3 regions of the Anoxybacillus sp. UARK-01 genome follow, and region 3 is predicted to be linked to each of the others. Evidence: predicted binding sites of a transcription regulator. Region 3 holds the regulator's gene; each other region holds the start of a gene.
The links. Region 3 encodes CtsR, which represses protease genes until heat stress. Its sites were predicted from a motif close to ATGGTCAATAAAGGTCAAACA; they were not measured.
Positions count from the first base shown of each region.

Region 1 (2,276 bases), on a different contig from region 3:
AACCATTGGTTTAAGCGCACTTCCAGATAAGCTTCGAGAAATTGCAGAATTACGAGTAACATATCAAGATGTTACATTAAAAGAATTAGGTGAAATGGTTTCAGGGGGGAAAATTAGCAAGTCGGGCATTAACCATCGCTTGCGGAAAATCGATGAGATTGCTGAAAAGCTGCGGGCAGGACAGCCTGTAGACTTCCATAAATAAAATCAGGAAAAGGGGAGGAAGGAATATGGTGGAAAAACAGGTGGAAGTGTTGTTGAAAACTGGATTGCAAGCGCGTCCAGCTGCACTTTTTGTTCAGGAAGCGAACCGCTTCTCATCGGATCTTTTTATTAAAAAAGATGGAAAAAAAGTCAATGCCAAAAGCATCATGGGTCTGATGAGCCTAGCAATCAGCTCCAGGTCTGTCATTACATTAATCGCTGATGGACCGGATGAACAAGAAGCGATTGAAGCATTGACAAAATATGTGCAAAAAGAAGGATAGTAAGAGGCTGCAGGAATGGCTGGGAGAGAGCGACTCGTTCAGGATGCTCAAACCGCACTTTGTCCGAGATTCATTCGATGCATAAAGGAAAAGGCTGTTCTTTACGGAAAAGAACAGCCTTCATATTTTCAGATTGGCTGTCCGCATTTTTCAGCCAAACGTTTTTAAAATAGTAGTAGACAAAGTCTGTTTTGACTTTGTCTACTACTGGCTGTCCGGATTATTTTTCGTCAACGCGTGCCAACACGCGGTCGATTAAACCATATTCTTTTGCTTTTTCCGCCGTCATAAAGTTATCGCGGTCTGTATCGCGCTCGATGATCTCGATTGGCTGGCCTGTATTTTCTGCCAAAATGCGATTCAGCTTATCGCGTAAGAACAAGATGCGTTTAGCGGCAATCTCGATATCAGTAGCTTGACCTTGCGCTCCTCCCAAAGGCTGATGGATCATGATTTCACTGTTTGGAAGAGCAAAGCGCTTTCCTTTTGCGCCAGCAGAAAGCAGGAACGCCCCCATTGATGCTGCCATTCCAATGCAAATGGTCGAAACATCTGGCTTAATAAACTGCATCGTGTCATAAATGGCCATTCCGGCTGTAATCGAACCGCCAGGGCTGTTAATATAAAGGGAAATATCTTTTTCCGGATCTTCCGCTGCTAAGAATAAAAGCTGGGAAACAATGGAGTTCGCGACATGGTCATCGATGGCACTACCTAAAATAATGATGCGGTCTTTAAGCAAGCGGGAGTAAATGTCATATGCGCGTTCACCGCGGCTTGTTTGCTCAATCACTGTAGGAATTAAATTCATGAGTTTTCCTCCTTTACCAGTCAATTAAAATCATATGTATTTCTATGATACATAATTGGTCAATGAAGGTCAAACAAAAAGCGTTTTGCCTTCTCCTCATAATTTTATTTATTCGCTATTCTGTTCCGATATCCCTTTTTTCAGCATATCCGCTTTTTTGTTTTTTAAACAGACGTATTGCTGAAGAAAATAGATTTTAAATTTTTAACATATCCACCGAGAAGTCTCCCTCCCTTAAACGGAGTGAAGGGGGGGAGTTCATCTGTTAGTAAGCGTTTTGCCCGATATAAACGCAGCTTAAACGATAGCTGAGAGGTCGGCGGCCGAAGACACAAATCTATGGACTTGTTTTTTCTATAATGAATCAATCTTGCTTCTTATTTCCATAGCATATTTTCCCCTTGCAAAAAAAAACGTTCTTCATTATAATGGAACATGCGGCTAACCAATCATGCCCTCGTAGTGTAGTGGATAGCACGAGAGATTCCGGTTCTCTTAGCGTGGGTTCGAATCCTGCCGAGGGCGTTCCAACTATCCTACTGGTTCGGATTAAATTTCCACAGCTCCTTGATACGACTGCATTTGCGGTCGTTTTTTATTTTTTTAAATCCGAAAGAGCCCTGTTGTTTTTGGGGAAATTTTGCATGAGACAGTTCCGGCGTTGTTGAATCCATTTGTCGGGACTCTTTTCGCTGATGACATACGAATCAATCTCTTTGCGGGCAAGGCGCCATGGCGATGCTGGACCCTTTTTATTGGGAAAAATCAAAGAACATGTTGAGGGGGGGATTCAAATAAAGAAGCAGCGGAGAAACGGACGGGTTGCTTCTTCTCTGTTTGTCAGGAAGAAAAAAGGATGGTTATTTTCGAGCATTTTTGGCACGAAAATAACCAAGAGATAGATGTTATTTGAAATTTTGATTTTCTAATACAACGACTTTTTTTTCTGTCGATTGACCGATTTGCTTTGTAAATTC
Region 1 covers NZ_NASY01000025.1:13,718-15,993, forward strand. Annotated here, with positions in the region: gene whiA (DNA-binding protein WhiA) at 1-205, shown strand, start outside; gene B6A27_RS02960 (HPr family phosphocarrier protein) at 231-488, shown strand; gene clpP (ATP-dependent Clp endopeptidase proteolytic subunit ClpP) at 709-1,299, opposite strand; tRNA gene B6A27_RS02970 (tRNA-Arg) at 1,753-1,824, shown strand; gene B6A27_RS02975 (DUF3189 family protein) at 2,205-2,276, opposite strand, start outside.
Region 1: clpP (ATP-dependent Clp endopeptidase proteolytic subunit ClpP) is a predicted target of CtsR. The motif match lies at 1,355-1,375, and genes of this name have one in related genera.

Region 2 (2,276 bases), on a different contig from region 3:
GATTAATTGCTGAATATCAGCAACATCAACAATCGGTGTTTCATCAGCTTGCTGGTTTTGCAGCTGTTTTTCTAATCGGAGCTCTTCAGCCCGCAATTGAGCGGCGCGTTCATAATTTTCTTCCGCCGCTGCTTTTTCTTTTTCCTTCGCTAAAAAGGCCAATCGTTGTTGAATATTTTTTTCATCTGTTGCAGCAATGCGTAAATTGGCTTTTGAGCCAGCCTCATCTAATAAATCAATGGCTTTATCCGGCAAAAAGCGGTCTTGAATGTAGCGGTGCGATAAAGCTGCACACGCTTGAATCGCTTCATCCGTATATTTTACGCGATGGAATTGTTCATATTTTTCTTGGATTCCTTTTAAAATATGGATGGCTTCGTCCACTGTTGGCTCATGAACAATAACAGGCTGGAAGCGACGTTCAAGAGCAGCATCTTTTTCAATTTGTCGATATTCTTTTAATGTCGTTGCTCCAACAACTTGAAGTTCGCCGCGGGCAAGAGCCGGCTTCAGAATATTGCCTGCATCCATGGAGCCTTCAGCAGAGCCGGCTCCGACTAGCAAATGAATCTCATCGATAAAAAGAATAATATTTTTTCGCCGTTGCAATTCGGCAATGAGCTGCTTCATTCGCTCCTCAAATTGTCCGCGAATGCCAGTATTGGCTACGAGAGAAGCGACATCAAGCAAATATACTTCTTTGTTTAACAGTTTTTCTGGAACGCGTCCTTCCGCAATTTTTAAGGCTAATCCTTCGACGATCGCTGTTTTTCCGACACCCGGCTCTCCAATCAGCACAGGATTGTTTTTATTGCGCCGGTTCAAAATTTCAATGACTCGTTCAATTTCTTGGTCGCGGCCAATGACTGGATCGATCAATCCGGCCTTTGCTAGCTGGGTTAAATTGCGACCAAATTGATCTAAAAAGCCGCCGCCTCTGTGTGATGGCGTCATTAGTATTGGATTTGCCGAAGAAGAGAATGCTGAATCGGCCGCCAGATTTCCTGAAAAGAACGAATCTAGAGGAATGGATGGAAATGTTCCGAATTCAAAATTCATTGGAATGGTCAATTCTTGTTTTTGTTTTGTATAGCACTCATGACAAAGCTGCAGCTGCTTTTTTTCATGATTAATTTGCATCTGAACGAATACGGTTGCTTTATGTTGCTGACATAATTGGCAAAGCATGAGGCATAACCTCCTTTTTTGACTTTGACTATATTTGACTTTAACTTTATTATAATTTGACCTTTTTTGACTTTCAAGAGGTTTTTATAAATTTTTTGTGCGATTGGTGAAATGTTTTTGAAAAAAATGTGAACAATGATTTGTAGCTAGAAAGAGGTGTGATATAGTGGACAATGAGAGAAGAAAGAGGGGGAACGTGAAGATGAAAGTTTATATTCGCTTGATGCTTGCCATGATGGTGGTGTTATTGATTTCGGCATGTGGCCAAACGAAAGATCAATCGGCTGATGAACCTGCCATTTTAGATGTAAAAATAGATGTGAAGTCGCCAATTGAGCTTCAGAAAAAAACAGAAATCGCTTGTATTGTTACATATGGAAAGGAAAAAGTGAACGACGCGGATGAGGTGAAGTTCGAAATTTGGAAGCAGGGAAACGACCAGCATGAAATGATTTCAGCCAAGAGCAAAGGAAATGGAAAATACGCTATTGAAAAAACATTTACCGACGCAGGGACATATTCCGTTGTAGCCCATGTTACAGCTCGCAATATGCATAATATGCCCAAAACAGATGTGATTGTAGGTGACAATGCTGGTTCCGCATCGGAGCATGAAGAAAGCGGTTCTGACCATTCGCACCATGACGATGCTGCTGGTGTGGCTGTAACGTTGCATCCACAGATGTTTACAGTCAACAAGGAGGAACCAATTGTAGCCGATATTGCGTATAATGGCCAGCCACTTACGGCGGCAAAAGTTCGTTTTGAAATCTGGAAGGACCAGATGAAGCATGAGTTTATCGATGCGAATGAACAAGGCAGTGGAAAGTACCAGGCGAAAACGGTATTTAAAGAAAAGGGAACGTTTTCAGTTAAAGTGCATGTCGAAACGAACGAATTGCATGAACATCAAGTAAAGCAAGTGATGGTTCAATAGAAAGGAAGCCCCAAAGGCTTCCTTTTTTCTATTTTCTTTTCGTCTTTCTTTGTCCTTTTTTTCATATATATAACCAAACATATTAGCGAACTGATCAAACCAAATCCACGGCTCATTCCACACTGTTCTGCCATTGCTTATAAGCAGCCTG
Region 2 covers NZ_NASY01000057.1:39,559-41,834, forward strand. Annotated here, with positions in the region: gene B6A27_RS17895 (ATP-dependent Clp protease ATP-binding subunit) at 1-1,188, opposite strand, end outside; gene B6A27_RS17900 (FixH family protein) at 1,391-2,125, shown strand.
Region 2: B6A27_RS17895 (ATP-dependent Clp protease ATP-binding subunit) is a predicted target of CtsR. The motif match lies at 1,242-1,262, and genes of this name have one in related genera.

Region 3 (2,276 bases):
CATTTTCCGACAGCAAGCATGCTCCGAATGGGCAATCTTCCGCTAAATGTGGACTAATTAAATGTTTTTCAACCAATACCCTTTTTTCGATCGTTTGGAGCTCATTCATTTTTAAAAGCTCAAATCTACCAACTACAGGATGTGATTGGCGTGCAAATGTCTGTTCAAATTGCTGTACGATATGCTGGGCTTCTTCGTTGCCAAAAACAGTGGGAAACTGGTAATCTACAATATTCCTTGCAAGCCGAATCCGACTGCTCAATACAATGTCTGAGTCCGGACCTTCTTGGTTCATCCAAGAGCTTACTGCTGTATTCAAAAACTTCTCAAGCGACACAATCAGCCCTCCTCCCCATGTTTACTTACACGTGATTCAAGCAAACGAATTTGATCGCGAACTTCAGCTGCTTTTTCAAACTCTTCTCTGGCAATAAGCTCTTGCAGTTTTTGTTTTAAATGAGCGATTTGTTTACGAATATAAATACTGCCACCGATTCGTCTTGGAATTTTCCCTGCATGAGTAGTATTGCCACTATGAAGTCGTTTCAATATCGGCTGCAGTTGTTTAGCGAATGTATGATAGCAATGAGAGCAGCCAAAACGGCCAATTTTGGCGAATTGATTATATGTCATGTTGCAGCGTTCACATTGCAAAATTTCAATGCTTTGAAATGCATTTTGCTTGGCTCCCTTTGTAGGAGCTTCAAAATTTAATAGACCTGCCAATAAATTTTGCAGAGAGAATCCTGCATTTCCATGAAACATAAAAACGTCCCCGTGCTCTTGAGCACAATGTTCGCAAAGATGAAATTCTGTCTTTTCACCATTGATAATTTTCGTAAAATGCATCGTGGCCGGTCTCTGCTTACATTCTTGACATATCAAAGATCTCACCTCTTTCTATTTATACTTCAAAGACATTAACATGGCTTTTAACATTCTAGCTCTCAACTCATCTCTTTGAGGCAAGTCAATATATAAAACAGATCGATCCATTACGCTCAACATAATATTTGCCTCTCGTTCAGAAATGACTTTTTCTTCAACAAGTCGGCGAATAATATCCTCTGCACTCGATTGACTGACATGATGACGAATTAAAGATAATAGCTGATCAATTAATTGCGATTCATTTTTTGTTTTCACTTTTATAATTCGAATATAGCCTCCACCGCCGCGCTTGCTTTCTACAATATAGCCTCGTTCCAAAGTAAAGCGTGTATTAATGACATAATTAATCTGTGAAGGAACGCACTGAAATTTATCGGCGATTTCACTTCGTTTAATCTCAACAATTTCTTGTTCACTCATATTTAAAACTTGCTTTAAATATTGTTCGATAATATCAGAAATGTTTCTCACCCTACCCCTCCTTGCTTAGGTAGTTGACTTTGACTATATTTGACCTTAATTTTACTATATAGCAGATATAAAAAAAATGCAACAAACAAGAGCAGATAATCATATGATTGCCGATTTTCCGAATTTAAAACAAAAGCAGTATGAATTAATTCGATAACATATGCTAAAAATCCTTTATATCAAGAAAAAAGTTATAATTATGAAGCAAGGACATATCTCAACATGACACATGCTCAAAGATCCATCTTTGAAGCAGTAAACCATTCAACGATGGAAACAGACACCAGCACTTTTTTAGAGTTTTCGCATGTGCAGCAAAGCATATTCAATCCGTAGAATATGTCAATTAAGCTGTTTTTGAATGAGAGAGAAGCACAGGAACCGAGGAGTTTGACGTGGTCATTCACATGATTTAACGTTTAATATGCTCGAGGATATGATATGGGGTGAATAGAGGTTCAAATTTTAATCAGTGAAAACCAATCGTATCGAAAAAACGAAATGTACAATTTTATTGTGAATATGTCGCAAAGCGCATCATAAATGAATAAAGACATATAAAAACCCACTCACTCCCTTGAAAATCCTATACAGCGACCAATAAGCTCCAAAGAGTGGACATTATGCGTTCTAATTTGATTAAAGAACATGCATGTAGGAGATGAAATCTCTTTTGATGCATTCTTCCAATAGATCCATCGGCTTTCTTTGTTTGGCACGCCGTATACAACAGAGAGGCCGCCGATTTTAAAAAGGCATTACTCAGGTGCTTATTTTTAAAAACGTATTTTGCGCTCGATTCGTTGCGAGAGTTGATGTGAGTCCTTCAGTGGTTTGATTATTGTCGCCGCCTTTGTAGACTAACAGCGTTCTGCATGTTTCGACGCTTTCTCGTACAAAACAATGGTTTCAAG
Region 3 covers NZ_NASY01000046.1:1,671-3,946, reverse strand. Annotated here, with positions in the region: gene mcsB (protein-arginine kinase McsB) at 1-337, opposite strand, end outside; gene mcsA (protein-arginine kinase activator protein McsA) at 340-885, opposite strand; gene B6A27_RS11695 (CtsR family transcriptional regulator) at 901-1,362, opposite strand.